Regions from separate parts of the Kosakonia oryzae genome, predicted to be linked through region 2. Evidence: predicted binding sites of a transcription regulator. Region 2 holds the regulator's gene; each other region holds the start of a gene.
The links. The regulator LexA, encoded in region 2, represses DNA repair genes until DNA is damaged. The targets are predictions, from matches to a motif close to TNCTGTATGTACATACAGNA.
Positions count from the first base shown of each region.

Region 1: the regulator LexA is predicted to act here: its motif matches at 4,974-4,993, upstream of uvrB (excinuclease ABC subunit UvrB).
Region 3: the regulator LexA is predicted to act here: its motif matches at 5,029-5,048, upstream of dinG (ATP-dependent DNA helicase DinG).
Region 4: the regulator LexA is predicted to act here: its motif matches at 2,215-2,234, upstream of mutH (DNA mismatch repair endonuclease MutH).

Region 1 covers NZ_CP014007.2:3,702,408-3,709,952, forward strand. Annotated here, with positions in the region: gene eptA (phosphoethanolamine transferase EptA) at 1-970, shown strand, start outside; gene pmrA (two-component system response regulator PmrA) at 967-1,638, shown strand; gene pmrB (two-component system sensor histidine kinase PmrB) at 1,642-2,769, shown strand; gene uvrB (excinuclease ABC subunit UvrB) at 2,876-4,897, opposite strand; gene AWR26_RS17555 (hypothetical protein) at 5,310-5,636, shown strand; gene AWR26_RS17560 (ABC transporter ATP-binding protein) at 5,650-6,372, shown strand; gene bioD (dethiobiotin synthase) at 6,314-7,036, opposite strand; gene bioC (malonyl-ACP O-methyltransferase BioC) at 7,029-7,545, opposite strand, start outside.
Region 2 covers NZ_CP014007.2:5,067,626-5,075,170, forward strand. Annotated here, with positions in the region: gene ycaC (isochorismate family cysteine hydrolase YcaC) at 181-804, shown strand; gene traF (conjugal transfer protein TraF) at 845-2,161, opposite strand; gene zur (zinc uptake transcriptional repressor Zur) at 2,444-2,959, shown strand; gene AWR26_RS24030 (CsbD family protein) at 3,068-3,277, opposite strand; gene dinF (MATE family efflux transporter DinF) at 3,443-4,777, opposite strand; gene lexA (transcriptional repressor LexA) at 4,854-5,468, opposite strand; gene AWR26_RS24045 (diacylglycerol kinase) at 5,577-5,945, opposite strand; gene plsB (glycerol-3-phosphate 1-O-acyltransferase PlsB) at 6,078-7,545, shown strand, end outside.
Region 3 covers NZ_CP014007.2:3,674,662-3,682,206, forward strand. Annotated here, with positions in the region: gene rlmF (23S rRNA (adenine(1618)-N(6))-methyltransferase RlmF) at 1-142, opposite strand, end outside; gene AWR26_RS17405 (flavin reductase family protein) at 239-853, shown strand; gene AWR26_RS17410 (DksA/TraR family C4-type zinc finger protein) at 941-1,207, shown strand; gene ybiJ (DUF1471 family protein YbiJ) at 1,493-1,753, shown strand; gene ybiB (DNA-binding protein YbiB) at 1,870-2,835, opposite strand; gene dinG (ATP-dependent DNA helicase DinG) at 2,861-5,014, opposite strand; gene licT (BglG family transcription antiterminator LicT) at 5,345-6,187, shown strand; gene AWR26_RS17435 (beta-glucoside-specific PTS transporter subunit IIABC) at 6,369-7,545, shown strand, end outside.
Region 4 covers NZ_CP014007.2:953,732-961,276, forward strand. Annotated here, with positions in the region: gene AWR26_RS04635 (NADP(H)-dependent aldo-keto reductase) at 1-20, opposite strand, end outside; gene ygdR (lipoprotein YgdR) at 150-368, opposite strand; gene AWR26_RS04645 (TerC family protein) at 513-1,226, opposite strand; gene mutH (DNA mismatch repair endonuclease MutH) at 1,290-1,985, opposite strand; gene rppH (RNA pyrophosphohydrolase) at 2,667-3,197, shown strand; gene ptsP (phosphoenolpyruvate--protein phosphotransferase) at 3,210-5,456, shown strand; gene lgt (prolipoprotein diacylglyceryl transferase) at 5,643-6,518, shown strand; gene thyA (thymidylate synthase) at 6,525-7,319, shown strand; gene AWR26_RS04675 (hypothetical protein) at 7,297-7,494, opposite strand; gene AWR26_RS04680 (prepilin peptidase-dependent protein) at 7,504-7,545, shown strand, end outside.

The DNA of each region.
Region 1 (7,545 bases), 1.4 Mb from region 2:
ACGCCCGGAAATGAAAAATGGTCCGCATAAGAACCTGACCATCCTGATCGTGGGTGAAACGTCCCGCGCGGCGAATTTCTCGCTTGGCGGTTATGATCGCGAAACTAACCCGCTGTTAAAACAGGATAATGTTATTTACTTCCCGAACGCGACTTCCTGCGGCACCGCCACCGCTGTCTCGGTGCCGTGCATGTTTTCGGGGATGACGCGGGAACATTACGACGATCAGCTTGCCCATCATCAGGAAGGGTTGCTGGATATTATCCAACGCGCCGGCATTCAGGTTTTGTGGAATGAAAATGACGGCGGTTGTAAAGGCGCCTGCGATCGCGTGCCGCACCAGGATATGACGCAATTAAACCTGCCGGAATATTGCATTAAGGGCGAATGCCAGGATGAGATCCTATTCCACGATCTCGCCAGCTATATCGACAAATTACAGGGCGACGGCATTATCGTTTTACATACCATTGGTAGCCACGGGCCGACTTATTACAACCGTTATCCGGCGCAGTTCCGCAAATTTACGCCAACCTGTGATACCAACGAAATTCAGGGCTGCTCACAGCAGCAATTAGTAAATACCTACGACAATACCATTTTGTATATCGACTATATTGTTGATAAAGCGATTAAATTATTGCAATCCAAACAGGACAGATTTACCACCAGTCTGGTTTATCTCTCCGATCATGGTGAATCGTTGGGTGAAAATGGCGTTTATTTGCACGGTCTGCCTTATTCCATCGCACCGGAAACACAAAAACATATTCCGATGCTGATCTGGTTGTCCGACGACTACCAGAAACGTTACGGCGTGAATAACCAGTGTCTGCAAAAAAATGCGCGGGAGAAGGCGGTTTCACAGGACAACCTCTTCCCGACAATGTTGGGTATACTGGGGGTCAGCACGAAAGAGTACCGTGCTGAAGACGATATTTTAACGTCTTGCCGGGAGCAGGCGAAATGAAGATTCTGGTGGTTGAAGACGATGCTCTGCTGTTGCAGGGGTTGATTCTGGCGATGCAAAGCGAAGGATATGCCTGCGATGGCGTATCCACCGCGCACGAAGCGGTGTTGTGCCTGGCGAACGGCCACTACAGCCTGATCGTGCTCGATCTTGGTCTGCCCGATGAAGACGGTTTACATCTGCTCGCCCGTTTGCGGCGCGAAAAATATACCCAGCCAGTGCTGATTCTCACCGCCCGCGATACGTTGGAAGATCGCGTCGCCGGGCTGGATACCGGCGCGGATGACTATCTGGTCAAACCCTTCGCACTGGATGAACTGAATGCCCGCATCCGCGCGCTGCTGCGCCGTCATCATAATCAGGGTGATAACGAAATCACCCACGGTAATCTGACGCTGAATGTCACCCGCCGCCAGGCGTGGCTGGACAACCAGTTGCTGGATCTGACGCCGAAAGAGTACGCCCTGCTTTCGCGCCTGATGCTGAAAGCCGACAGTCCGGTGCACCGGGAAATTCTCTATAACGATATCTACAACTGGGACAACGAGCCCTCGACCAATACGCTGGAAGTACATATTCATAATCTGCGCGACAAAATCGGCAAGTCGCGCATCCGTACTGTCCGCGGGTTTGGCTACATGCTGGTTCAGCCGCAACACCGGGAGTAATCAATGGCGTTTTTCAATTTCAGCCACTGGAGCATGCGCCGCCGTTTGCTGCTGACCATCGGCGGGATTCTGGTGTTTTGCCAGTTGGTCAGTGTGTTCTGGCTGTGGCATGAAAGTGAAGAGCAGATCCAGTTACTGGTGCAGGCGGCGCTCCACAACCATAACAACCGTAAACATGTTGAACATGAAGTTCGCGAGGCGGTCGCCAGCCTGCTGGTGCCAAGCCTGCTGATTATCGGGATGGCGTTGCTGCTTTGTATGCAGGCGGTCAAAGCCATTACCCGCCCGTTGCTGGAGTTGCAGGAAGAGCTTAATAAACGTACGCCGAACAACCTGCAACCGATTACGTTAAACAACAGCGTCAGCGAAGTGGAAGCTGTTACAACATCAATTAACGACCTCGTCTCGCGGCTGACGCTCACGCTGGATCGCGAGCGATTATTTACAGCAGACGTGGCGCATGAGCTACGCACGCCGCTGGCCGGGCTGCGGTTGCACCTGGAGCTGATGGCAAAAACCAACGGCATCAACGTCGAGCCATTGGTACAGCGGCTCGAACAGATGACGGAAAACATTGCGCAGTTGTTGCTGCTTGCCCGCGTCGGTCAGTCTTTTTCGGCAGGCAGTTACCAGCAGGTACAGCTGATGGCCGACGTGGTGGCACCCATTCGCAGCGAGCTGGAAACTATGCTCGCCGCGCGCAAGCAAACGCTGGAGGTGCCGGAAATTGACGCCGATATTGCCGTCTCCGGCGATGCCACGCTGTTAAGGCTGCTGGTGAGAAATCTGGTGGAGAACGCGTACCGCTATAGCCCGGAAGGTTCGGTCATTACGATACGCATCGAACCGGCTGCTACGCCAGTGCTGGCCGTGGAGGATGAAGGCCCGGGCATTGATGAGAGCCGCAGCGGAGAACTGAGCAAAGCGTTTGTTCGCATGGATAGCCGTTACGGCGGAACCGGGCTGGGATTAAGCATTGTGTCACGCATCGCGCAGCTTCATGACGCACAGTTCTTTTTGCACAATCGCCTGACGCAATCCGGAGTGCGGGCGTGGATTAAATTTCTTCCGACCGCCCGCCATTTGCCATCAGTAACTCAGCACCCACAGATGAGCGAAACCGATCACTAATGCCAGTGCGAAGGCGACGGCTAAAAATTCACGAACGTTAAACTGCTGCATGACACTGCCCTCCAGAATAGTGGGGGCAGTGTGTCAGGAGTAGGTTAAGCAAACATTAAGATGCGACAATAAACAGTTCACGTAACTGGTGCAGTTGATCGCGTACCTGCGCCGCCTCTTCGAATTCCAGATTCTGCGCATGCTGCATCATCAGCCCTTCCAGCTCGTGGATTTTCTGTTGCAGCGCTTTCGGCGTCAGCGCCAGTTCTGCCGCTTCCACCTGCGCCGGGGTGCGGGTTTTGCCACGCCCTTTCGCACGCGTTTTCGCCAGCCCTTCGCCCATCGCCAGAATATCCACCACCTTCTTGTTCAGGCCCTGTGGCGTTATGCCGTGCTTGACGTTATAGGCGTGCTGTTTTTCACGGCGACGTTCGGTTTCTCCGATCGCTTTCGCCATCGACGGTGTGATCTTATCGCCGTACAGAATCGCTTTCCCGTTGATGTTACGCGCCGCGCGGCCAATGGTCTGAATCAGTGAACGCTCCGAACGCAGGAAGCCCTCTTTGTCCGCATCCAGAATCGCCACCAGCGACACTTCCGGCATATCCAGCCCTTCGCGCAGCAGGTTGATGCCCACCAGCACATCAAACTCGCCAAGACGCAGGTCGCGGATAATTTCCATACGTTCAACCGTATCAATATCCGAGTGCAAATAACGCACCCGCTCACCGTGCTCTTCCAGATATTCGGTGAGATCTTCCGCCATCCGCTTGGTCAACGTCGTCACCAGCACGCGCTCGTTAATGGCCGCGCGGATGCGAATTTCCGACAGCAGATCGTCAACCTGCGTAGCGACCGGGCGCACTTCGATGATGGGATCCAGCAAACCTGTCGGACGAACGACCTGGTCAATCACTTCATCGCCGGATTTCTCCAGCTCGTAATTGCCCGGCGTCGCCGAAACATAGATAGACTGTGGTGCCAGCGCTTCAAACTCTTCAAATTTCAGCGGACGGTTATCCAGCGCCGACGGCAGACGGAAACCATACTCCACCAGCGTCTCTTTACGCGCCCGGTCGCCACGGAACATCCCGCCGATTTGCGGGATGGTGACGTGGGATTCGTCGATCACTAACAGGCCATCGGCTGGCAGGTAATCGAACAGCGTCGGCGGCGGTTCGCCAGGGCCGCGTCCGGAGAGATAGCGCGAGTAGTTTTCAATGCCGGAGCAGTAGCCCAGCTCGTTCATCATCTCCAGATCGAACTGCGTGCGCTGGCTGAGACGCTGCTCTTCCAGCAGCTTATTGTTCGCCAGCAGCGTTTTGCGCCGTTCTGCCAGCTCATCTTTGATCTCTTCCATCGCCTGCACGATACGTTCGCGCGGCGTCACGTAGTGCGTTTTCGGGTAGATGGTAAAGCGCTGAACCGTCGATTCCACATGTCCGGTGAGCGGGTCAAACAGCGACAAACGTTCTACTTCTTCATCGAACAACTCCACGCGCAGCGCCAGGTCATCCGATTCCGCCGGGAAGATATCAATCACCTCCCCACGCACGCGAAACGTCCCGCGCTGGAAAGCCTGATCGTTGCGGGTGTACTGAAGCTCTGCCAGACGACGCAGAATCGAACGCTGGTCGATAATCATGCCGTTGGTCAGATGGAGCATCATTTTCAGGTAGAGATCCGGATCGCCCAGACCATAGATGGCCGAAACGGACGCCACAACCACCACATCACGGCGTTCCAGCAGCGCCTTCGTCGCTGAAAGACGCATCTGCTCGATATGCTCGTTCACCGAGGCATCTTTTTCGATAAAGGTGTCCGAACTGGGCACATAGGCTTCCGGCTGGTAGTAGTCATAGTAGGAGACGAAATACTCCACCGCGTTTTCCGGGAAGAACTCCTTCATTTCGCCATACAGCTGCGCCGCCAGCGTTTTGTTCGGCGCCAGCACCATCGTCGGGCGTTGCAGATCGGCAATAACATTGGCAATGGTAAACGTCTTACCCGAGCCGGTAACCCCCAGCAGCGTCTGGTGCGCGAGGCCGTCTTCCAGACCTTCCTTAAGCCGACGAATCGCCTCAGGCTGGTCGCCGGAGGGGCGAAAAGCAGAATTCAGTTTGAACGGTTTACTCATGAACGGCTACCTGGTGAAGGAATGAGCGGGCAGGTAACATATTTTACTCACCCTGTTCACTTTTGCCAATAAATAATACTGGATGAAAAAACAGTGGCGGGTTAGCTGATCTGGTCTACCCGCGATAAGGAAATGCGTTTCCGCGTTAAATTTTCTCCCCGACAAGATAAAACACCAGACCCGCAGGGTTATCCCCAGGAATCTTCACTTTTTAACAATTGTCAAGCCGCACCTTGAAAGTTTTGTGGCAACCGGTGACACTTTTCTTACAACCATTGATTTTATATAACCAATTGATAAGTAATAACTAATTTAAAAAGCCGGGTTTCGCACCAATTCAGACGCAAGCCGCGTCCTCTCTCGCTTGCCGCATGTTTTCTAACTCTAATACACAAGGTTATCCACAGGAATAGTGGATAACTGCCGCCAGCCCGTATACCCCGCCAGCCGACAAATTCCCAACAAGACCCAATCGCTGTTCGTTAAAAAATTTTTATCACTTCTTTTTGCTCATTATCAGCTAAACAAAGACGTCATCCTCATGAGATACCCATCACAAATTGTCATTTTGCTGCACCACAATCCAACACTGGTAGCACTGGCAAAGTGCAGGATATTTACCTGCGTTCTCTCTCTCCTGCATGTTAAACGGCAGTTTTATCAGCCTCATCCGAAAAAAAAGCCTTTTTTTCGCTTCTGGCAAGCCTTTTGCAATATGGAAGGGTCACCAGAGCCGTAAGAAGGAGCGGACAATGTTGAGCTTACGCGCAGTAAACCAGTACTACGGTAATCAGCATACGTTATGGAATGTTGATCTTGATTTAACCCCGGGCGTCTGTAATTCGATCATCGGCATGCCTGGAATGGGCAAAACGACGCTGATAAATTGCATTTCCGGTTATTTGCCCATTGAGAGCGGCAGCATGATTTGGCAGGAAGCCGGCGCACCACCGCGCGATCTGCTGAATATTCAGGCAGAGCACCGCAGCGCGATGGGCATTGGCTATGTGCCGCAGGACCGGCGCATCTTTTCGCAATTGACCGTGGAGGAGAATCTGCATATTGCCATGCGTGCTGTCAGCGAACCGGGAAGCGTCATGGGTCGCGATATTTACGATCTGTTCCCGGAGCTGTATACGCTGCGCCCGGTACGTGGCGCAGAACTGTCAGAGGATAACCAGCAACAACTGGCGATGGCGCGTGCGCTGGTCACCCGCCCGCGATTACTCCTGCTTGATGAGCCGACACGCGGGCTGGGCCAGGCGTTTATCCATAAACTCGGCAACCTGATTGTGCGGCTGAATCAGGAGTTCGGCATGACCATTTTACTGGCCGAGCAGCATCTCTCATTCATTCGCCGGGTTGCCGACCGTTTTTGTCTGTTGCATCGGGGGCGCAACGTCGCGCAGGGCGATGTCAGACAACTGGATGATCAGATGCTGTCACACTGGATGACACGGGAGTCAGTACGCTGAGATCGAGAAAATGGCCTGTTTTTTCTTTTTCGGGCGCGTGAGCAAACCAGGGGATTTCACCGATTAGTGGAGCCTGCATCACGCGCCGCAGCGTCGCCATATACTCCCGATGACGCGCGCCCGGTGCCACCACATCGTTAGCAATCCATCCTGCCAGCCTTAATCCAGCCTGGCGTACCGCCTGCGCTGTCAGCATGGCATGGTTGATACAGCCCAATTTCACGCCTACCACCAGAATCACCGGCAACTGCTCCTGGATAACCCAGTCCGCATAGGTGAACGTTTCTGAAAGCGGAGTAAACCAGCCGCCCGCCCCTTCTACCAGCAGCCATTCTGCTTGCGCCTCCAGCGTGCGTAACCCGGCAGACATCACGGTGGCATCAATCGGTTCGCCCAGATCGGCGCTGACAATATGCGGCGAGGTCGGTTCCGCGAAGGTATAAGGGTTCACGGTTTTATAATCCAGCGGCAGACTGCTGTGATGCTGCAACGCCAGCGCGTCGCTATTACGCAGCCCCTGCGCCGTCATTTCGCTACCGGAAGCAACCGGTTTATACCCTGCGCTGCGCAAACCGCGCAGATTTGCCGCCTGTAGCAGCGCGCAGCTGGCGACGGTTTTCCCTACTTCTGTATCCGTGCCGGTGACAAAATAGCGTTCAATCACGCGTGATAACTCCCCAAAAAAGATGATACGTCAGGGGATATTTCCCCTGCTGCTGCGGCCAGGCGAGTTGCAGACGCTGCAGTTTGCCCCGCGTCAGCCCCTGCTGCCTGCCGTCGTGTAAATGTGTCGCGCCAATGCCTTTCAGCGACCGCAGCGCGCGGGCAGCGTCATCAAAGTGCAAGGTGATGCTCTCAACACCGCTGCGTAGCGACCAGCCCGCTAAAGCCTGCTCGATTGCCGGAAGGGATAAAAAGCGATTGGCATGCGGCCGGTCGTCCACCGCCTGCCAGGCCTGATTCAATTCTGGCAACGAGGCTTCCACCAGCGTGGTAAATGCCACAAGGCCGCCGGGTTGCGTCACTCGACAGAGTTCATTGATGGCCTGGCATAAATCATCACACCACTGCACGGCGAGATTGCTCCACACCAGTGGGAACTGAGCATCCGCCAGCGGCAGCGCCTCGATATCCCCCAGCAGATAGCGATCGGCGCTCTGCTGACGGCGCGCT
Region 2 (7,545 bases):
TCCGCCGGTGAGCAAAAACAATAAATCAATGAGGTTTCCAATTGTATCACAATAATTGTGAAACGCCTGAAAAGACCTCCCTTCACTTGTTGATGCGGGGCTCCCTACCTATATTTTTTTACGCAAACGGAGTCCCACCCAGCAGCAGTGAACTCCTATCCACCGAAACAGGGAGTAATTATGCCTACACCATATGTTCGTCTCGATACAACTGATGCAGCCGTTTTGTTAGTCGATCATCAGGCGGGTTTGTTATCGCTGGTAAGAGATATCGATCCTGATAAATTCAAAAACAATGTCCTGGCACTGGGCGATCTGGCCAAATTTTTCAAGTTGCCAACTATTTTAACGACAAGCTTTGAAACCGGACCGAATGGCCCGCTGGTTCCAGAACTGAAAGAGCTATTCCCGGATGCGCCCTATATTGCCCGACCGGGTAATATCAATGCCTGGGATAACGAAGATTTTGTTAATGCCGTCAAAGCAACAGGGAAAAAGCAGCTGATTATTGCCGGAGTGGTGACAGAAGTCTGCGTTGCTTTCCCGGCGTTATCCGCGATTGAAGCAGGGTATGAAGTGTTTGTTATTACCGACGCTTCAGGAACATTCAATGAAATTACTCGTTATGCTGCATGGGATCGGATGACCCAGGCAGGCGTACAGCTGATGACATGGTTCGGCGCAGCTTGCGAATTACAACGTGACTGGCGCAATGATATGGAAGGTCTGGCAACATTGCTCTCCAACCATATTCCTGATTACCGTAACCTGATGACCAGCTATAACAAACTCACCGGCCAATAAGTGCCGATAAAACCGGAGGCGCAAAGCCTCCGGTTACTCATCAGAAAGTCACGCTAAGTTGCGCCCCGGCCCCCCAGGTTTCATCTTCGCCAACCAGGCCCATCAAATCGATATGTACGCGGTTAAATGGCGCAAATCCAACACCGCCGGTAAAGACATTTTTATCATCCCCTTTCACATCCGCGCGGTAACCCGCACGCACGGCCAGCCAGCTCAGCGGACGCACTTCCGCACCCACGCCAACATACTGGGAATTTTTCTCGCTCTTAAAGCCTTTAGTCTCGGTTAAATCACCGTCGGCGCTCAGCGTCAGCAGATCGTTATGCCATGCCGCCCCCGCCGTCACGACCGGGCTAATCTGGTAAGTATCTTTGTAGCTCACCACATCGCCCGTTCTGCCGTTGCGGATACGAATGTCTTTGGTATCAATGTCACGGGAGATCAAGTTTGTACCGGTCAAACCGACTGTCACGTTCTCGCCGAAATCCGCAGCCAGGCCGACATCCACGTTGAAGCCGGTATCGTCGGTACGGTAGCGGCTGCTGTTCCAGTCGCTACTTTTGTAGTCATAAATCGAGGCTGTGTAGTTGTAAACCCAGGTTTTCTGTAATTTTGGCGTCACGCCAACGGATAACGGTACGCCACCGACATCAAACTGGCGGGCCATCGCAATGCCGTAATCCGAGACGATAGCCGCACGGCCTGAAGCGGTTGAGTTGAGGTTTTTGGTGATTTCGTCGCTGCCATCCGGTGATACCACCGCCTTTAGCGCTTCACCGGCGGCGACGGCGGTGCTGTTCTCAATACTACGCAGGTAGTCAATATCCTGCTGATCGATTGCCGACGTGACACGCGCATGGGCGTAAGCTTTCGTCACAAACGCCACGGAAAGGACATCGTTGGGAATGCTTACCGCGATACCGGCGGCGGCTTTGGCCTGCGCTGTTTTCCCTCTCAGAAACTCCAGCTCATTCGCCAAATCGCCTGCGGCGCCCTGAAATTGCCTTACCGTACCGAGCGGATTAGCAATAATTTCCGCAGCGGTGAGGTTATCGACAACATCTTTGTAGCCATCGATTTTGTCATTGATGTTGTCGATCTCGTCGCGCAGATTATCTTTGTCGCTAATTTGCGCCTGTACGCTCGGCAGGATGACGGTAATATCATCATCGGGTTTTGCTTTTGCTAACAGTGCCGGGTTAATTAATGGCCCGCTGCCATAGTTCGCAGATGCAACGCCCGTTCCCCCCATTGCATCATTACGTGCTTCTGCCCAGGTATTGGCTGCCCCTGCCTGATTTGACACAAAAAAGGAGACAGCGATCGCGACCAGCGAAAGTTTACGTTTTTTTTCCACAGTATGCGTCTCGTAGCCAGATGAGTTTTAAGCCTGTAAGTATTCGCACAAACAGGAATGCACTATTGCTGTGAATAACGTAAGAAAAAGAAGCTAAATTGCCGGAATACCCGTAAGTACCCGGATATTATTGTTTTAAGTGACGCTTATCACTATTTATAGATGAAGGAATCCATTTCGGGAAGCGATCCAGTGAAATGGAGATTACTGGCCACGATCTCGGCGTTTTCGGCAGGACATGGTAAAGTGTATGGCTTGTATTTCCCCACCCGGAGAGCGCCTATGGATAAGACCACTTCGCAAGAGATGTTAGCGCAGGCTGAAAAGCTGTGCGTGCAGCGCAATGTGCGCCTGACTCCTCAGCGTCTTGAAGTGTTGAGATTACTCAGCCTGCAACAAAGCGCCATCAGCGCGTACGATCTGCTCGATCTGCTGCGTGAAAGCGAACCGCAGGCCAAGCCGCCGACGGTGTACCGCGCTCTTGATTTCCTGCTGGAACAAGGGTTCGTACATAAAGTCGAATCAACAAACAGCTACGTGTTATGCCATCTTTTTGACCAGCCGACGCACACGTCCGCAATGTTTATTTGCGATCGCTGCGGTTCGGTAAAGGAAGAGCAGGCGGAAGGCGTGGAAGATATTATGCATGCGCTGGCGGCAAAGATGGGCTTTGCTCTGCGGCATAATGTGATTGAAGCTCACGGCTTATGTGCAGACTGTGTCGAAGTGGAGTCCTGCCGTCATCACGACCATTGCCACCATGACCACACCGTTCAGGTGAAGAAAAAGCCACGTTAATCTTTGTTTGAACGAAACGGTAAATAAAACAGCTGGAGGGGTGGTACATCCTTGTACCTTCGGGCAGAGTAGCCTGTAGAGGGTTAGCACATTGAGGGGATGTGCAGGCTACCAGCGGTAGTCGTTACGCGTTTCCCAATCTGTAACTTCTTTCTCCGCCTGATCTTTGGCATAACCGTAACGTTCCTGGATTTTACCCACCAACTGGTCACGTTTACCTTCGATGATGGTCATATCATCATCGGTCAGTTTGCCCCATTTTTCTTTAACAGTGCCTTTGAACTGTTTCCAGTTACCGCCGACTTCGTCTTTATTCATCGTTGACTCCTTATCGTTCGGTTAAATAGGTAATCGTTCTGCTGAACGTACTGATTATTGTAGTTAAGGATTCCGGCAATCGATTTTTATTCGGAATCTTTAACCACCACGATAGTTAAAAACAGCATAAGCGAGACGAGGAAACCGGCAAAAAGCCTGGCAGTATCAGGAAGGATTCGCGTCGGAAAACCAGCTGCCGTTACGCCAGTGGCGACGCCACAGCCAGGCAAGCGTAAGCCCGCGCAGGGCGAGAAAGACGGTCAGCGCCAGCCATAAACCGTGATTGCCCAGCACCGGGACCGTCAGCAGCGTGACAGCGAACCCGGCAGCGGCAATCGCCATACTGTTACGCATCTCCGCAGCGCGCGTGGCACCGACAAACATGCCATCCAGCAAGTAGCACCACACGCCCACCAGCGGCAGAATTACCTGCCAGAACAGGTAATGCCCGGCGAGCGTCTGCAGAGCAGGAAGTGAAGTCAGCAAGGCAATAATGTTGTCGCCTGCCAGCGCATAAATCGCCGCAAAGAACAGCGCCACCAGCCCGGCCTGGCGGCACGCAGCTCGCCAGACTTCCATCAATTGGCTGCCATCGCGCGCACCGTAGGCTTGCCCGGAATGCGCTTCGACCGCATAGGCAAAACCATCCAGCGCGTACGCGGTAAAGGTGAGAAACATCATTAGCACCGCGTTCGCCGCGACCGTCTCGCCGCCAAGACGCGCGCCCAGTACGGTGATTGAGCCAAAGCAGAGCTGCAAAAGCAGTGAGCGCAGCATGATATCGCGGTTAAGCGCTAATAAGCGCCGCATACCGCCGCGCCAGGCATTTTTAAGCACAGACAGGGGGACGCCGCGCATCACCAACACGCGGTGCACCATCAGCAGGCCGATGGCGAACGTCGCATACTCAGCCACAACGGTGGCGAGCGCGGCTCCCTGCACATTCATGTGCAGACCCATCACCAGCCACAGGTCGAGCACAATGTTGAGAAGATTCCCCACCACCAGCAGGATCACCGGAGCACGGGCATACTGCACGCCCAGCAACCAGCCGAGCAACACCAGATTTCCCAACGACGCTGGCGCACTCAGCCAGCGAATATTGAGAAAGCGCCGCGCTTGTTCCAGTACAGCTTCGCTCCCGCCGGTGATGTGCAGCGCCAGATCGATGAGCGGCGTACGCAGCAGCATAATTAACATACCTGCCAACAACGCCAGTAACAGCGGTTGTACCAGCGCGCGCGCCAGCGCAGGTGCGTTTTTTGCGCCAAACGCCTGTGCCGTAAGACCGGTTGTGCTCATCCGCAAAAACAGCAGCAGCATAAACAAAAAGCTGGTTGCCGTTGCGCCGATCGCCACCCCACCGAGGTAAACAGGGCTATCCAGGTGCCCGACCACGGCGGTATCCACCAGCCCCAGTAACGGAACAGTGATATTGGAGAAGATCATGGGCAGCGCAAGCCGCCACAGTGCTCTGTCAGATGCGTTCAGCAACGGCATGGCAATGTCGAATCAACGGGGAAAATTGTATTACGCAGCGCCACGTTGTTATGTGTCGCTGCGGAAAGAACAGGCGTTAGAGCCAGGTACCATTCCGGATGACGCCAACCGCCAGCCCTTCAATGGTGAAGTTTTGATCGCGCAGATCGACGACGATCGGGGAAAACTCGCTGTTTTCCGGCAGCAGTTCGACGGTGTTACCCTGTTTTTTCAGACGCTTCACGGTAACTTCATCATCAATACGTGCGACGACCACCTGGCCATTACGCACATCCTGCGTTTTATGCACTGCGAGCAGGTCGCCGTCCATAATACCGATGTCTTTCATCGACATACCGCTGACGCGCAGCAGGAAATCCGCATGAGGTTTGAAGAGATCGGGATCGACCTGATAGTGACCCTCGATATGCTGTTGCGCCAGCAGCGGTTCACCCGCAGCAACGCGGCCAATCAGCGGTAAACCGATATCCTCTTCTTCTTCCAGCAGCAGACGCAGACCACGCGATGCGCCGGAGACGATTTCGATAACCCCTTTGCGCGCAAGCGCTTTCAGGTGTTCTTCAGCCGCATTTGGGGAACGGAACCCCAATTGCTGTGCGATTTCCGCACGCGTTGGTGGCATACCGGTTTGGGTGATCCGATCGCGGATGAGATCGAACACCTCTTGCTGCCTGGCCGTTAATGCTTTCATCCCGCCCCCTGGGTGTATATACAGTTATGCTGTGAGTATATACAGTCAAAGGCGATTTTGGAACCAAATTTAAGCAAAAAACCAGGGTGTTATCGATTTCTGGAAGCGTTATCGAAAATGCGCCCAGAGAAGCGAGATCCAGGTAAACAGCGCCAGCAGGATCGACATCAGCACTGCCGCCGAGCCCATATCCTTCGCCCGACCGGAAAGTTCGTGAAATTCAGTACCAATTCGGTCTACGACAGCTTCAATTGCACTATTTAGGATTTCAACAATCATTACTAGCGACACCGAGCTAATCAGCAATACCCGTGTGACCGTGTCAATGTCCAGCCAGCAAGCAATAATGATAGCTAAAACAACGGCTAACAGTTCCTGGCGGAAGGCGGCTTCATTGATCCATGCAGCGCGAACGCCCTTCCATGAGTAACCTGCTGCTTTAATGATTCGGGTAATTCCGGTGGTATTATTGGCCATGAAAAGAACCTTTTTATGTAATAAACGTCAATGTCTACATCAGCGTACTGAGGTACAACAGAAATTACATGCGCTTTCTGATATTCTTGCGGCGCAATGGCACTATTATTAACCAGAGGCTTTTCATCTTTTATGTCCGGTTGGCCACGAATTTACTACAAATTACTGAATTTACCATTAAGTGTACTGGTAAAGAGTAAATCGATACCTGCAGAACCTGCACAGGAACTGGGTCTCGATACTTCACGTCCTATTATGTACGTGCTGCCTTATAACTCTAAGGCAGATTTGATGACGTTGCGTGCTCAGTGTCTGGCGCACGAACTGCCCGATCCGCTGGAACCCCTGGAAATCGACGGCGTACTGCTACCGCGTTTCGTGTTCATTCATGGCGGTCCGCGCGTGTTTACTTATTACACGCCGAAAGAAGAGTCCATCAAACTGTTCCACGACTACCTGGATTTACACCGCAGCCATCCGGATCTGGATGTGCAAATGGTGCCGGTATCGGTAATGTTTGGCCGCTCTCCAGGGCGTGAGAAAGGCGAGATTAATCCGCCGCTGCGCATGCTGAACGGTATCCAGAAATTCTTCGCTATCTCCTGGCTTGGCCGCGATAGCTTTGTGCGCTTCTCGCCGCCCGTCTCCCTGCGCCGCATGGCGACCGAGCACGGCACCGATAAAATTATCGCGCAGAAACTGGCGCGCGTGGCGCGTATGCACTTCGCGCGACAGCGCCTGGCCGCCGTAGGGCCGCGTCTGCCGGCGCGTCAGGATCTGTTCAATAAGCTGCTCTCTTCCAAAGCGATTGCCCGTGCGGTCGAAGACGAAGCACGCAGCAAAAAAATCTCTCACGACAAAGCGCAGCAAAACGCTATCGCGCTAATGGAAGAGATTGCCGCCAACTTCTCGTACGAAATGATCCGTCTGACCGACCGTATCCTCGGCTTTACCTGGAACCGTCTCTATCAGGGGATCAACGTACACAACGCCGAACGCGTGCGCCAGCTTGCGCACGACGGCCACGAGATTGTCTATGTGCCCTGCCACCGCAGCCATATGGACTATCTGCTGCTCTCGTATGTGCTCTATCACCAGGGGTTGGTGCCGCCGCACATCGCCGCAGGCATCAACCTGAACTTCTGGCCCGCCGGGCCGATTTTCCGCCGCTTGGGTGCCTTCTTCATTCGCCGTACCTTTAAAGGCAACAAACTCTACTCCACCGTATTCCGCGAATATCTGGGCGAGCTGTTCAGCCGCGGTTATTCGGTCGAGTATTTCGTCGAGGGCGGTCGTTCACGTACCGGGCGTTTGCTGGATCCGAAAACCGGTACGCTGTCGATGACCATCCAGGCGATGCTGCGCGGCGGTACGCGCCCTATCACGCTGGTGCCGATCTATATCGGTTATGAGCATGTGATGGAGGTGGGTACCTATGCGAAAGAGCTGCGCGGCGCTACCAAAGAGAAAGAGAGCCTGCTGCAGATGGTGCGCGGGCTGAGCAAGCTGCGTAACCTGGGGCAAGGTTATGTGAACTTCGGTGAACCCATTCCGCTGATGAACTACCTGAACCACCACGTTCCGGATTGGCGCGAGTCTA
Region 3 (7,545 bases), 1.4 Mb from region 2:
CGGCGAAATCAATGGTCGCCTCACCTTTTGGGTTCGCGGTGATAAAGTCGCGCAATGACGGATTCGCGACGCACAATGCGTCAAGATCGTAGCGGCTGTGGTGGCGGTTACGCGGGTGCAAACCCGGCTTCTGGGCATTCATGGCATTCTCCTGTTAGCAGCGGCGTAAGATACCCGTTGACGTTGGCCGGGTAAATAAGTGAGGCTGAAGAAACTTGTCTGACAACCAGGAAACGCTATGTATTTTTATGAACCGGCGAAAGGCCACGGCCTGCCGCACGATCCGCTGAATGCGATTATTGGCCCGCGTCCTATTGGCTGGATTGCCTCGCTGGATGGCAAAGGCCAGCGAAATCTTGCGCCGTACAGTTTCTTTAACTGTTTCAATTATCGCCCGCCGATTATCGGTTTCGCCAGCAGCGGCTGGAAAGATAGCGTACGCAATATCACTGAAACCAAAGAGTTTGTCTGGAACCTGACGACCCGCGATTTAGCGGTGCGGATGAATGAAACCTCCGCATCACTGCCCCACGGCGAAGATGAGTTTACCCGTGCAGGCCTGACGCCCGTTGCAGGTCGTATCGTCAGCGCGCCGCGCGTGGCGGAAAGCCCGGTCAACTTCGAGTGTCGTCTCTCCCAGTGTATTCAACTGACCACCGCCGACGGCCGCGCCATCGATAGCTGGCTGGTGCTGGGTGAAGTGGTCGCGGTACACATTGATGAATCGCTGCTGGAAAACGGCATTTATCAGACTGCGAAAGCGCAGCCCGTGCTGCGCGCGGGCGGCCCGTCTGCCTATTACGGGATCAGTGAAGCACAGCGCTTCGATTTGATCCGCCCGGATAACCGCTAACCCCGTTTACCTGCCCCAGCCTGAGCCTGGGGCCCGATGCCATCAGGCGTTTGCTATAATTACGCTATGGCAACTAAGGAGGCGATGATGGCTTCAGGCTGGGCAAATGACGGTGCGGTACAGCAGCAGATCGACAGTACGATTGAAGATGCCGTGGCGCGCGCGCGTCGTGATTTACCCCACGGTGAAAGTCTGCTGACCTGCGAAGAGTGTGGCGAACCGATCCCGGAAGCGCGTCGTAAAGCGATTCCCGGGGTGCGCTTATGCGTTACCTGCCAGCAGGAGAAAGATTTACATAACTCTACATTCTCAGGATATAATCGCAGAGGTTCTAAGGATAGCCAGCTACGTTGACCTTTCCTGACGTTTTCAACCAGCGCAAGCGGTTGCCTTTACATCCACAAAATCCCGCTGTGAAAGTAGCAAAATGTGCCGCAAAATTGTCCGCTGCGCTGACCTGCTGACGAACGCCCTTTTTTCTTGCACAAAAGCCTTTCAAATCAAACAGCTAGATCTTGTTCAATTTTTTAGAATAAGGCCGTCAATTCTCTTCGATTTTATCTCTTGTGAAAAACCGTGATACTTATCACATCGACGGAACAACGTCCCCAATACAGAATAACCTGCGAGAAATTGACTATGAAAACCATTAAATATGCTGTTGCTGCTATCGCGCTTTCTACCCTCTCTTTCGGTGCCTTTGCTGCTCAGTCTGTGACTGCCGCGCAGGCCGAAAGCCTGGACAAAATCGGTGTTGTTTCTGCTCACGGCGCAACCACGCTGGACGGTCTGGAAGCCAAACTGGCTGCCAAAGCGCAGGCTGCTGGCGCCAGCGGCTACAGCATCATCTCTGCTGCCGGCAATAACAAACTGAGCGGCACTGCGGTTATCTACAAATAACCCAACCGAAGTTATACCCCCCGGCAAATTAACCCTCTGCCGGGATGCTCCACCCTCATTGACCCTGTTGTTACCCTGTTTTTGCCCGTCCTGGATTGTGACGGGCTTTTTTTTGCTTAAAAACTTTGCGCGACCCGCGCCAGTCCCTCTTCCAGCGTCGCACTTTCTCCGGTTGCCACCAGGCAACAGGCCAGCTGAATTTTTAATGACTCCGGTATCGCTTCGCGCCCGGCAAGGCAGTGTTCAATCCAGCGAGCCGTACTCTCTGCATCCTTTGCCACGCCCTCCAGCGCCACCTGCTCATCAGCATCGTTGCGCGCAAAGAGGATCCGCTCGCCTGCTGCGTCAATCAGGTTGATCTGCGGACAGCGCTGCGGGTTCGCATACACTTCCCCTTCCGTACCCGCCATCAACAGCGCACGGCCACCGATGTCGGCGAAAAATTTCCCCACCCGCGTAAGATATTCGGGATGAGAAACGCTGGATAAACGCAGCGCCGCGTCGGTTTTAAACGGAGTGACCAGCTTCGCCAGCGTGTGCGCGCTGTTGCGCACGCCCATGCGCCAGCGCATCGCCAGTTGTTTTTCCAGCGGCGGACAGAGCGCGTGTACCGGCATAAAGACCGGATGATGACCTTCCAGCTTCGCCTGCGCCTGCCCGGCGTGCAGCGTCGGCTCAATGCCCAGCAGGGTGAAAATACTTTCGCTAATCACGCGCGTGGGATCGGCGCTGACGCCGTGCACCAGCACCGGGAAACCCAGCTTATTCAATAGAATAGCCAACAATGGCGTGAGATTAGGCTGTTTGCGCGCGCCGTTATAGCTGGGAATAACAATCGGCATCGGTTTGGCCACCGGCGGCGTCAGCGACAGCGTGTGCTGTTGCATCGCCTCGTAGAAGCCGCGCATTTCCGCCTCGCCTTCGCCTTTAATGCGCAGCGCAATCAGAATGCCGCCCATCTCCAGATCCGGCACGTCGCCGTTCAGCATCTGCGTATAGAGACCACGCGCGGTGTCAATATCCAGGTCTCGGGCGTGGTTCTTCCCGCGACCAATCTCTTTGATAACTTTACGGTAATCCATGACAGTTCCTCGCATGCTCACATCGTTAACGGCGCCTGCGGCGCTTTTGTTCTGGTTTTTTCACCGGTTTCTTCACTATAACGTCCGGCATTGCCGGTTGGGAAATAGGAAACACCGGTAGCGCATCAAGCAGACGTTTTCCGTAGCTTTTGGTCAGCAGGCGCTTATCGTAAATCACCACTTCGCCGCGACAGCCGTGGCTGCGGATAAGCCTGCCGACCTGCTGGATAAGATTAAACGAGGCGCTGGGCAAACTCTGTACTTCAAAAGGATAACGGTTGAGGCTCTTCAGCCATTCGCCTTCAGTGATCACCACCGGGCTATCAATCGGCGGAAAGGCGATTTTATGAATATGCACCTGTGTCAGATAATCGCCTTTCAGATCAAGCCCTTCGGCGAAGGATTGCAGGCCAACCAGCACGCTGCGCTCACCCGCGTCGATCCGTTTACGGTGCAGTTCCACCAGCCGGTAGCGCGGTTGATCGCCCTGCACCAACAGCAGCAGGCGTAAATCCGCTACGTAGCTTAAAAATAGCTGCATCGCGCGCTGGCTGGCGAACAGCACCAGCATCCCCGGATGGGCTTTACTTTCTACCTGCTCACGAAACCAGGTCGCCATTTCGGCGATATGCTGCTCTTCATTTTCAATCAGCGGTTCGTAGCGCATTTGCGGGATAACAATCTTCCCCTGCTCGACGTGATTGAAAGGCGAATCCAGCGAGACAAAGCGGTCGCCCGCTTTCTCTTTCAGGCCGCTCATCTCTTGCAGGCGATTAAAACTGTTGAGCGATCGCAGCGTGGCGGAGGTGACAACAATATGCGGCACACTGCGCCACAGCAGCTTCTCCAGCTGATCGCTGACGCGAATGCCCACGCAGTGAAACAGCAGATGCAGCTGCCCTTCACGCACTTCGCGCGTCGCCCATTTCGATACCGGCGCGCCGGAAGCCTGCACCATCGAGGCCAGCCGCCAGAGTTTGCTCTGGCTTTCAAACATGCCAAGCGCACGGTTCATTTGCAGGATCACCCGGTGCAAACGCACAATATCGTGGCTGCCGGTCTTTTCGCTTAAATCGTTGAGGAACAGCTCCGCCAGCCCGCGCAGCATCTCTGTTAGCTTCGCCAGCCGTTGACAAATCGCCATCACCTCATCCGGCAGCTCGCCCATAGCGAAGCGGTATTCGGCTTCCTGACCGGCAGGAAGATAGAGGTTGAGTATGTTATTCAGTGAGGAAATCAGCCCGAACAGCTCTTCGCAGTGGGCGTTGAGCCGCTCCGGCGTCGCCAGCGGCGGCAGGGTTTTCGGCCGGAACTGCTCCAGGCATGTCGCCACCAGCCGGGTAAACAGGTCGAGCTGTAACTGATACCAGGACGCCGTTATTTCGGCGCTCATCTCCAGCGCATCGCGCGCCACATCCGGCAGATGATGGCCTTCATCCAGCACCAGCAGCAGGTTTTTCGGCTCCGGTAAGACGGCTTCGCTCTCCAGCGCCGCCATCACCAGCGCGTGGTTCGCCACCACCACTTCCGCTTCCTGAATTTCACGCCGCGCAACAAAGAACGGGCATTCCCGGTAGTAGTGGCAGTTGCGGTTCAGGCAGCTGGCTTTATCGGTACTGAGGCGACGCCATAAATCATCGCTGATGGCTTTATCGGTGTGATCGCGCAGGCCGTCCCATTTGTAGCTGTCGAGATCGGCTTTCAGCGTCGCGCACTGCTTCTGTTCCTCTTTGCTGCCCGGCGTCAGCTCATCATCCAGAAAAGCCAGCAGATCCTGCTGGTCCGGCTCGCTGCTGGCCAGCGCGGCCAGATTGCGCGGGCAGACATAGCGCCCACGGCCAAACGCGGCGGTAAAACGTAAATCGGGGATAATTTTGCGCAGCAGCGGCAGATCCTTACTGTAGATCTGATCCTGCAACGCCACGTTGGCGGTGCTGACCACCAGCGTTTTTTGCTCTTCGCGGGCAATAGCAATGCCCGGAATTAAATAAGAGAGCGTTTTCCCGACGCCGGTCGGCGCTTCGATCGCCAGATGCCGGCCCTCTTCCCCCGCCAGAGTTTTCGCGACATCAGCAATCATCTGCCGCTGCGGCGCACGGGGAATAAAGTCCGGGATCTGTTGTTGCAACGCCTTATACCAGGCGGCGATCTGCGCTTTTAGCGCGGCGGTAAGAGCCATGAAGAAACCTGAAATACTGTATAAACAGCCACTATTGTGGCATTTTTAGCGCCCGCTGGGTAACCCTTTTTGCCATTCTGGAAGCGGCCGCGGAAAGCCATTTTCTGCTTCTGCAATACAGGATATTTTTCGCCGGGCGGATCACAAATTAGCAGATCCATTCATCAGTACGCTATGTCGCGCGTTGATCATTGAACAGGGCAATGCTAGTTTTTACCTGCATTACGCTTGTTACCGAATATCGGGCAAAACCTAAATGCAGAGAACAAGGACAGATTATGTCCGTTGCTGTATTTATGTTTTGCCCGTTTTTGTTTGCAGGAGTTAGCGATGCTGGTCAAACAAATCTTAAATAATAACGTGGTCAGCGCCATCGACGATCGTGGCTTTGAGGTTATTCTGACCGGGCGAGGGCTGGGTTTTAATACGCAGAACGGCGCCAGCGTTAACGAGCAAGCCATCGAGAAAATATTCCATTTGCAGGATTCGCAGGTCTCGGCCCGTTTTAAAGATCTGGTTAGCGAAGTGCCTGTCGAAATAGTGCAACTGACCGCCGACATTGTCGCGCTGGCCCGCAGTCAGCTATCGCACAAATTAAGCGAAGGCTTGTACGTCACGCTCGCTGACCATCTCCATTTCGCGCTGCAACGCAATGAAAAACATGAGCAATTGCCGAATCCGCTGGAGTGGGAAGTGCGCCATTTTTATACCGCTGAATATGCTCTTGGTCGCCAGGCGATTGGTATGGTGATGGCGCGCACCGGGCAATTATTACCTGACGGCGAAGCCTGCAGTATTGCGCTACATATTGTGAATGCCGGGCTGAACGACAGCATGGGAAAAACCACGCAAATCACGCGGCTTATTTATCAATTACAGAATATCGTTAAATACTTTTTTAGCCTGCCGCTCGACGAGCACAGCCTGAATTACCAGCGTTTCATTACCCATTTAAAATTTTTCGCCCAGCGGGTGATTGATGGGGTGGTGTTAAATAATGACGACGAAGAGTTATTTGCCATGGTACAGCGCCGCTATCAGACCACCCTGAAATGCGTCGATACCATCAATGAGTTTGTCGGCAAACATTATCACCACACCATGAGTAACTCGGAAAAGCTCTATCTGACCGTGCATATCGAAAACGTCGTGCAGCGGGCAGAACCCAATTAGTTTACAGAAATCATTCGCGTAGCCGCAGCCAACAAAGCGGCAGCCCGAAGGAGAGTGTATAGATTCCGTCCAGGCTTGTTACTGTTTAATCAGGCAAACCCCAGAGGAAACAAGGTATCGGCGTAAAGCCGGTGATTGTGGATGATGCCGGCGATGCGGGCGTCAGTCTGGAGGAATTATCATGAATTATCAGGATACCGCGCAGCAGATCATCAACAGGATCGGCGGCAAGGACAATATTCTGTCGCTGTTTCATTGTATTACCCGTCTGCGTTTTTTACTCAAAGATAACGACAAGGCCGATCGCGCGGCGCTGGAAGCGCTGGATGGCGTGATAGGTGTCAATATCTCTGGCGATCAGTTTCAGTTGATTATCGGTAACGATGTGGCGCCACTGTGCGACGCGCTGCTGGCCAAATTACCCGGCGTTTCGTCCGGCGGCGCTGTACAACATGATAAACGCCGCAACCCGGTATCGGTGCTGCTGGAGGGGCTGTCCAGTATCTTCTCGCCGATCATCCCGGCGATTGCCGGAGCCGGTATTCTGAAAGGCGTCCTGGCGCTAGTGGTCGCGATGCAGTGGCTGGAAACCAGCAACCAGACCTACCAAATCCTGCTCGCCATCAGCGACGGCGTGTTTTACTTTATGCCGCTGGCACTGGCTTTCAGCGCCGCTAATAAGTTCGGCGCGAATCCTTACGTGGCAGTCGCGCTGGCCGCCGCCCTCTTCCATCCTGCAATTCAGGCGCTGTTTAAATCCGGCGCGCCGATCAATTTTATGCACCTGCCGGTGCCAACCGTGAATTATGCCTCAACGGTGATCCCGATCCTGCTGGCCATCTGGCTGCTGAGCCGGGTAGAGAAGCTGATTGATCGCATCATGCCCGGCGTACTGAAAACGATGTTTGTGCCGCTACTGAGCCTGGTGATTGTCACGCCGATTACGCTGATTGCCATTGGCCCGCTGGGGATTTTCGCCGGTAGTGCGCTCTCCGGCGGCATTATTTGGCTGGTGGAAAATGCTGGTATCGTGGCGGGCGTAGTGGTTGGCGGAACGCTGTCGATGATCATTATCACCGGCATGCACTATGTGCTGGTGCCAATCATGATCAACAACATCAGCACCCTGGGTTTCGATCCGTTCAAAATCCTCTTCTATGTTGCCAACCTCGGCCAGGCGGGCGCGGCCTTTGGCGTGTTCCTGCGGGCGCGGGATAAAAAGCTGAAATCGCTGGCGCTGACTACCAGCTTCAGCGCGGTCATGGGGATTACCGAACCGGCGATGTACGGCATCAATATTCGTTATAAACGCCCGTTTGCCGCCGCGCTGATTGGCGGCGCGTGCGGCGGCGGTGTTG
Region 4 (7,545 bases), 1.3 Mb from region 2:
GGGATACGGTGATACTGCATAGCCGGCTTCCTCAAAAATACAACGTCAGTAGTCCTGACAAAGGACTATAAACATGGCAGAGGGGAAGCAAAAGGGAAAGGGAAAATTCACAAAAAGGTCAGCAGGTCACTGACCTTTAAAGGTATTTCTTAGCGTTCGATAATCTGGGAGACATCATCACGGTTAATCTGCATTTTGTTGCCCTGCTGATCGCGATAGCTGACCAGCCCGGTATCATCATCAATTTCCGGCTTACCATCCGTCAGGATCATTCTGCCGTCTTTTGTTGCCATTACGTAATCGCTGCTGCATCCGGAAACCGCAAAAGCTAAACCTACTGCAGAAATAATCACCGCCCATTTTTTCATCGCTCAGACCCTCTCATGGCATGCGTCACACACAGTCTAGTAATAACCCGCTGTTTCGCGTTGGAAAAGGGAGATTTTCTGAAAATAGCGGTGAGAGCAGGTAAAGAAATGAAAAGCGCTTCCCCGGCCGGAGAAGCGCTTTGCTTACAGCGGATTTTTCTTGTTACGCAACAGGTTAAGCCACTCGACGGCGATCGAGAAGAACATCGCGAAGTAGATGTAACCTTTCGGCACATGAATCGAAACGCTTTCGAGGATCAGCGTAAAGCCAACCAGAATCAAAAACGACAGCGCCAGCATTTTGACCGACGGATGGCGATCGACAAATTCGCCAATCGGACGCGCGGCAAACATCATCACGCCAACAGCGATCACGACGGCGGCCATCATGATAAACAGATGATCGGAGAGACCCACCGCGGTAATCACCGAATCAAGACTGAAAATGATATCCAGCAGCATGATCTGCACGATAGCGCCGAGGAAGGAGTGAACATTAGTTTTCAGCCCTTCTTCTTCACCTTCGATCGACTCGTGGATCTCTTTGCTCGCTTTCCAGATCAGGAACAATCCGCCGAGAAAAAGGATCATGTCACGCGCCGAAACGCTGTGATCAAAAAGGGTGAATAACGGATGCGTCAGCCTTGTTACCCAGGCAATAGAAGCCAGAAGCAGCAGCCGCATTACCATTGCTGCTGCCAGCCCAAGCCGACGGGCGTGATTACGTTGCGCACCAGGTAACTTTGCAACAACCAGAGAGAGGAAAATAATATTATCGATCCCTAACACGATCTCCAGCAGCGTCAGCGTACCGAGCGCAAGCCAGGCGTTAGGATCGGTGATCCATGCAAATAACATCAATAAAAGTCCTGCAAAAAAAGAAGCGCTAATTATAAGCGTCAGTGAGGCTGTGGCAAAAAATTAATATCCGGAGAGCAAAAAGTGGCGAGCCAGCAACGCGCTGGTGAAGTTCTTTTTCAGGTAGAAACCGCGTGGCAGCGTGAGAATAGGCTCGCCGTGTTCGCCAATTGCTTCCGTCAGCGCTTTGCTGTTGGCGGCCTTGGGACGTAATTGCAGCACTTCGCCGTGACGGGCGGTAATACGCGTGACCTGGCCCAACACAATCAGATCCATCAACTCTTCCCAGTCCTGGCGTAACTGCTGCTCTTCTTCCTCATTGGGGCTCCAGAGCAGCGGCGATCCGACGCGGCGATCGGCTACCGGGATCTCGCGCGAACCCTCAATCGGGATCCATAACACGCGTTTCAGCTTGTGCCGGACATGGCTGGTTTCCCACACCACGCCGCTATTCCCGGTGAGCGGAGCGACGCAGACAAAGGTGGTTTCCAGCGGGCGGCCCTGGTTATCCACCGGAATGGTTTTTAACTCGACGCCCAGCGCGGCGAAGTCCTGCTCGGGTTTGCTTCCGGCGCTGGCGCCCAGCCATAACTCGAGCAACACACCGATCCAGCCTTTATCCCGTTTCAGATCGTGCGGCACCGGCAATCCCGCTAACGCCGCCAGCTCACCAAGCGAATAGCCTGCCAGACGCTGGGCCTGAGCGAGTAACTGAGCCTCGGATTCGGGTGGCGAAGTGAAAGGAGATAACGCGAACATGTCACTAACCTTTTGATTAAAAAACAGGCAGGAGTTTTCCACCGTGTTCTGCCAGTTTACCGTTTTCCGCGGAATATTGGCAACGCAATGATTTAAAAGATAATTTATTTATGTGTGCAATGTGTTGCGCAACAGCCCGTCAGGTTTTCCAAATCTGGTCACTGACAATGAACAGGATCTTACACCATGTTATCCACAGAAAAATGGGATAACTGGTGAAAACCCTCACTACTGTTTCCATTTACAGCCTTGACGTGCGATGAAAATCGAATTTCTGCACAAAATACGCCTAACTTATTGGCATAATCTGTGGATAAAAACGGCTCTGTTCGATCTTTCATCAGCGGAAGGATCCTGAGAGTGATGATCGTCACATTATGCTGCAAAAATCCGGTGATAAGTCACTTAACTAAATGAATCCATGAATTTTATTTCTTTACCCGATAAATGGCTTATTCAGACTGTTCTGGGTTTTCCCTGGGTAATTCCATACTTTTTCACAACTCTATCCACAGAAAAGGTGAATAAAACCCGTCGGAGGCAGGGGATGGTGTTTATAACTCTTATGCAAACTGTGAGTTATTCAATCGTTATCCGTTCGTATCCCTGTCATAGAGTGGTTTACCGTTTTCCGGGAGTGTGAAACAATCTCGTCATTCAGGTTTATTTTGAGGTAGTCCGGTGATTGATGACGATGGCTACCGCCCAAATGTGGGAATCGTAATCTGCAATCGACAGGGCCAGGTGATGTGGGCCAGACGCTTCGGGCAGCACTCCTGGCAATTTCCCCAGGGGGGAATCAACCCAGGCGAGACCCCGGAGCAGGCGATGTACCGGGAACTGTTCGAGGAAGTGGGCTTAAGTCGTAAAGATGTTCGTATCCTTGCTTCTACCCGTAACTGGTTGCGTTACAAGTTACCGAAACGTTTGGTGCGTTGGGACACAAAGCCGGTTTGTATCGGCCAGAAACAAAAATGGTTTCTTTTGCAGTTGATTGGTAATGATGCAGAAATCAATATGCAAACCAGTAGCACCCCTGAGTTTGATGGCTGGCGTTGGGTAAGCTACTGGTATCCTGTTCGTCAGGTAGTCTCGTTTAAACGCGACGTCTACCGGCGGGTGATGAAAGAGTTTGCAAGTGCGGTGTTATCGCTTCAGGAAACGCCTCCTAAGCCACAAAACGCACCTGCCTGGCGACGTAAACGAGGTTAAGCCACCCACATTATGCTCACCCGACTGCGAGAAATAGTTGAGAAAGTTGCCAGCGCGCCGCGTCTTAACGAAGCGCTGGAGATACTGGTTACCGACGTGTGTCTGGCGATGGAAACCGAAGTATGCTCGGTCTATCTTGCAGATCACGACAGGCGCTGTTTTTATCTGATGGCGACGCGCGGCTTAAAAAAGCCGCGCGGCCGTACTGTCACACTCGCATTCGATCAGGGGATCGTGGGCCTGATTGGCCGACTGGCGGAACCCATCAACCTTGCCGATGCGCAGAAACATCCCAGCTTTAAATATATTCCTGCGGTAAAAGAGGAGCGTTTTCGCGCGTTTCTCGGCGTACCGATTATCCAGCGCCGCCAGTTGCTTGGCGTACTGGTTGTGCAGCAGCGTGAGCTGCGCCAGTACAATGAAAGCGAAGAGTCCTTTTTGGTCACACTGGCCACCCAGGTCGCTGCGATCCTTTCCCAGTCACAATTAAACGCCTTGTTTGGTCAGTATCGGCAGACACGTATTCGTGCGCTGCCGGCTTCGCCGGGGGTTGCCATTGCCGAAGGCTGGATGGATCAAACCCTGCCGCTGATGGAGCAGGTTTATCCGGCATCGACGCTGGATACCTCGCTTGAGCGCGAAAGGCTGACCAGCGCGCTGGAAGAGGCTGCCAACGAATTTCGCCGTTACAGCAAGCGTTTTTCCGCCGGCGCGCAAAAAGAGACGGCGGCGATTTTCGATCTCTATTCCCACCTGCTCTCCGATGCGCGTTTGCGCCGTGAGCTGTTCGAAGAAGTGGATAGAGGTGCGGTGGCCGAATGGGCGGTGAAAACGGTGATCGAAAGCTTCGCCGAACAGTTTGCCGCGCTCAGCGATGGTTATCTGAAAGAACGCGCTGGCGATCTCCGGACCCTTGGTCAGCGTCTGCTGTTCCACCTTGATGACAATATTCAGGGGCCGAATACCTGGCCGGAGCGCTTTGTGCTGGTCGCCGATGAGCTTTCGGCGACAACGCTGGCTGAGTTGCCGCACGATCGGCTGGTTGGCGTGGTGGTGCGCGACGGTGCCGCCAACTCTCATGCCGCGATCATGGTGCGCGCGCTTGGCATTCCGACGGTGATGGGGGCGGATATTCAGCCTTCTGCGCTGCATCGCCGTACGCTGATTGTCGATGGTTACCGTGGCGAATTACTGGTGGATCCAGAACCGGTTCTGCTACAGGAATACCAGCGTCTTATCACTGAGGAGAATGAGCTCAGCCGTCTCGCCGAAGATGACGTCAATCTGGCGGCGCAACTTAAAAGCGGCGAGCGGGTGAAAGTGATGCTGAATGCTGGCTTAAGCCCGGAGCACGAAGAGAAACTCGGCAGCCGCATCGACGGTATCGGGCTATACCGCACTGAAATTCCCTTTATGCTGCAAAACGGCTTTCCGTCGGAAGAGGAGCAGGTGGCGCAATATCAGGGCATGCTGCAAATGTTCAACGACAAGCCGGTGACGCTGCGTACGCTGGATGTTGGCGCTGATAAACAATTGCCCTATATGCCCATCAGCGAGGAAAACCCCTGTCTTGGCTGGCGAGGCATTCGTATTACGCTCGATCAGCCGGAAATTTTCCTCGTGCAGGTGCGCGCCATGCTGCGCGCTAATGCGGCCACCGGCAACCTCAGTATTCTCTTGCCGATGATCACCAGTATTGACGAGGTGGATGAAGCCAAACGGCTCATTGAACGCGCCGGACGTGAAGTCGAGGAGATGATCGGCTACGCCATTCCACGCCCGCGTATTGGCGTGATGCTGGAAGTGCCCTCAATGGTGTTTATGTTGTCGCATCTGGCAAGCCGCGTTGATTTTATCTCCATCGGCACCAACGATCTGACGCAGTATATTCTGGCGGTGGATCGCAACAATACCCGCGTAGCGACAATGTATGACAGCCTGCATCCGGCCGTGCTGCGTGCGTTGTCGATGGTGGCAACCGAGGCGGAACGGTTAGGTATCGACCTTTGCCTGTGTGGTGAAATGGCCGGAGATCCGATGTGTGTCGCCGTGCTGATAGGCCTTGGTTATCGCCATCTGTCGATGAACGGGCGTTCGGTCGCGCGCATCAAATATTTGCTGCGGCGCATTGATGCTGAAGAGGCGCGGGTGCTGGCAAACCGCACGCTTGAGGCGCAGTTAGCCGCCGAAGTTCGCCACCAGATTGCCGCTTTTATGGAGCGTCGTGGGCTGGGCGGTCTGATCCGCGGCGGGATTTAAGTGTCTGCTTATTCAGCCGTAAAATAAGTGCGTAGCTGTCGGACTATACATATCTTTTACAACTTCGGCGCAACTCATGCATCCCCCTTATGCTATGATTCGCCCCTTTGGAGCGGCTGCCGGTTGCGGCCGCGTATGTAAACCGCTGTCCACTTTCGGCGGAAGAACAACAAGTTGTGGTGACAGATGAACAGTGGCTATCTGCGTTTTCCCGATTTTGATCCGGTGATTTTTTCCATTGGGCCCGTCTCCCTGCACTGGTACGGGTTGATGTACCTTGTAGGATTCGTTTTTGCCATGTGGCTGGCTACGCGTCGGGCTAACCGTCCGGGCAGCGGCTGGACGAAAAACGAAGTGGAAAATCTGCTCTATGCAGGTTTCCTGGGGGTATTTCTGGGTGGCCGCCTCGGCTACGTGTTGTTCTATAATTTCCCGGTGTTCCTTGCCGATCCGCTCTATCTGTTCCGCGTGTGGGATGGCGGTATGTCCTTCCACGGTGGCCTGATTGGCGTCATCGTTGTGATGGTGATTTTCGCGCGTCGTACTAAACGCAGCTTCTTCCAGGTCTCTGATTTTATTGCGCCGTTGATCCCCTTTGGTCTGGGTGCCGGACGTCTGGGTAACTTTATTAATGGTGAATTATGGGGCCGCGTCGATCCCTCATTCCCGTTTACTATGCTGTTCCCCGGCTCGCGTGCGGAAGATGCCGCGTTGCTGCCAGCGCATCCGGAATGGCAGTCGATTTTTGATACCTACGGCGTGCTGCCGCGCCATATGTCACAGCTCTATGAGCTGGCGCTGGAAGGCGTTGTCCTGTTTATCATCCTTAACCTGTTTATCCGCAAACCACGCCCGACCGGCGCGGTCTCCGGCTTGTTCCTGATTGGCTACGGCGCGTTCCGTATCATTGTTGAATTTTTCCGCCAGCCCGACGCGCAGTTTACCGGCGAATGGGTGCAGTACATCAGCATGGGGCAGATCCTCTCCATTCCAATGATTGTCGCAGGCGCTATTATGATGATTTGGGCGTACCGCCATCGTTCGCCGCAACACGTTTCCTGAGGAACCATGAAACAGTATTTAGAATTGATGCAAAAGGTGCTGACCGAAGGCACCCCGAAAAACGACCGCACCGGGACAGGCACGTTGTCTATTTTTGGCCATCAGATGCGTTTTAATCTGCAGGACGGCTTCCCGCTGGTGACCACCAAGCGCTGCCATTTGCGTTCAATTATCCATGAGCTGCTGTGGTTCCTGCAGGGCGATACCAATATCGCTTATTTGCGCGAAAACAACGTCACCATCTGGGATGAATGGGCCAACGAGCAGGGCGATCTCGGCCCGGTTTACGGTAAACAGTGGCGCGCATGGCCAACGCCGGATGGTCGCCATATCGATCAGATTTCAACGGTTATCAACCAGTTGAAAAACGATCCGGACTCTCGCCGCATTATCGTTTCGGCCTGGAACGTCGGCGAACTGGATAAAATGGCGCTGGCACCTTGCCATGCGTTCTTCCAGTTCTATGTGGCGGACGGCAAGCTCTCTTGCCAGCTCTATCAACGTTCCTGCGATGTGTTCCTTGGGCTACCGTTCAATATCGCCAGCTATGCGCTGCTGGTGCATATGATGGCGCAGCAGTGCGATCTGGAGCCGGGTGATTTTGTCTGGACGGGAGGCGATACGCACCTCTACAGTAACCATCTTGAGCAGGCGCATCTGCAACTCAGCCGCGAACCCCGCGCGCTGCCGAAACTGGTGATCAAACGTAAGCCTGAGTCGCTGTTTGATTACCGCTTCGAAGATTTCGACATTGAAGGTTACGATCCGCACCCGGCAATTAAAGCGCCGGTCGCTGTCTGACCAGGCTGAACATGACACAACCGGTGCAGTAATGCGCCGGTTTTTTTTCATCAAAAAACGGTTTTTCGGCGCTGCTCGCAACCGCTGTGCAAGCCACTGCAAATGCACTTTTTTCTCTCGTAATGCCTCGTAATTTTCCCTTTTCTGCCTCGATCTGAACATCTACCGCTTGCACACTGCCGCCATGAAAAACGAAGCGGGTTTTACCCTTATTGAAACGCTTATC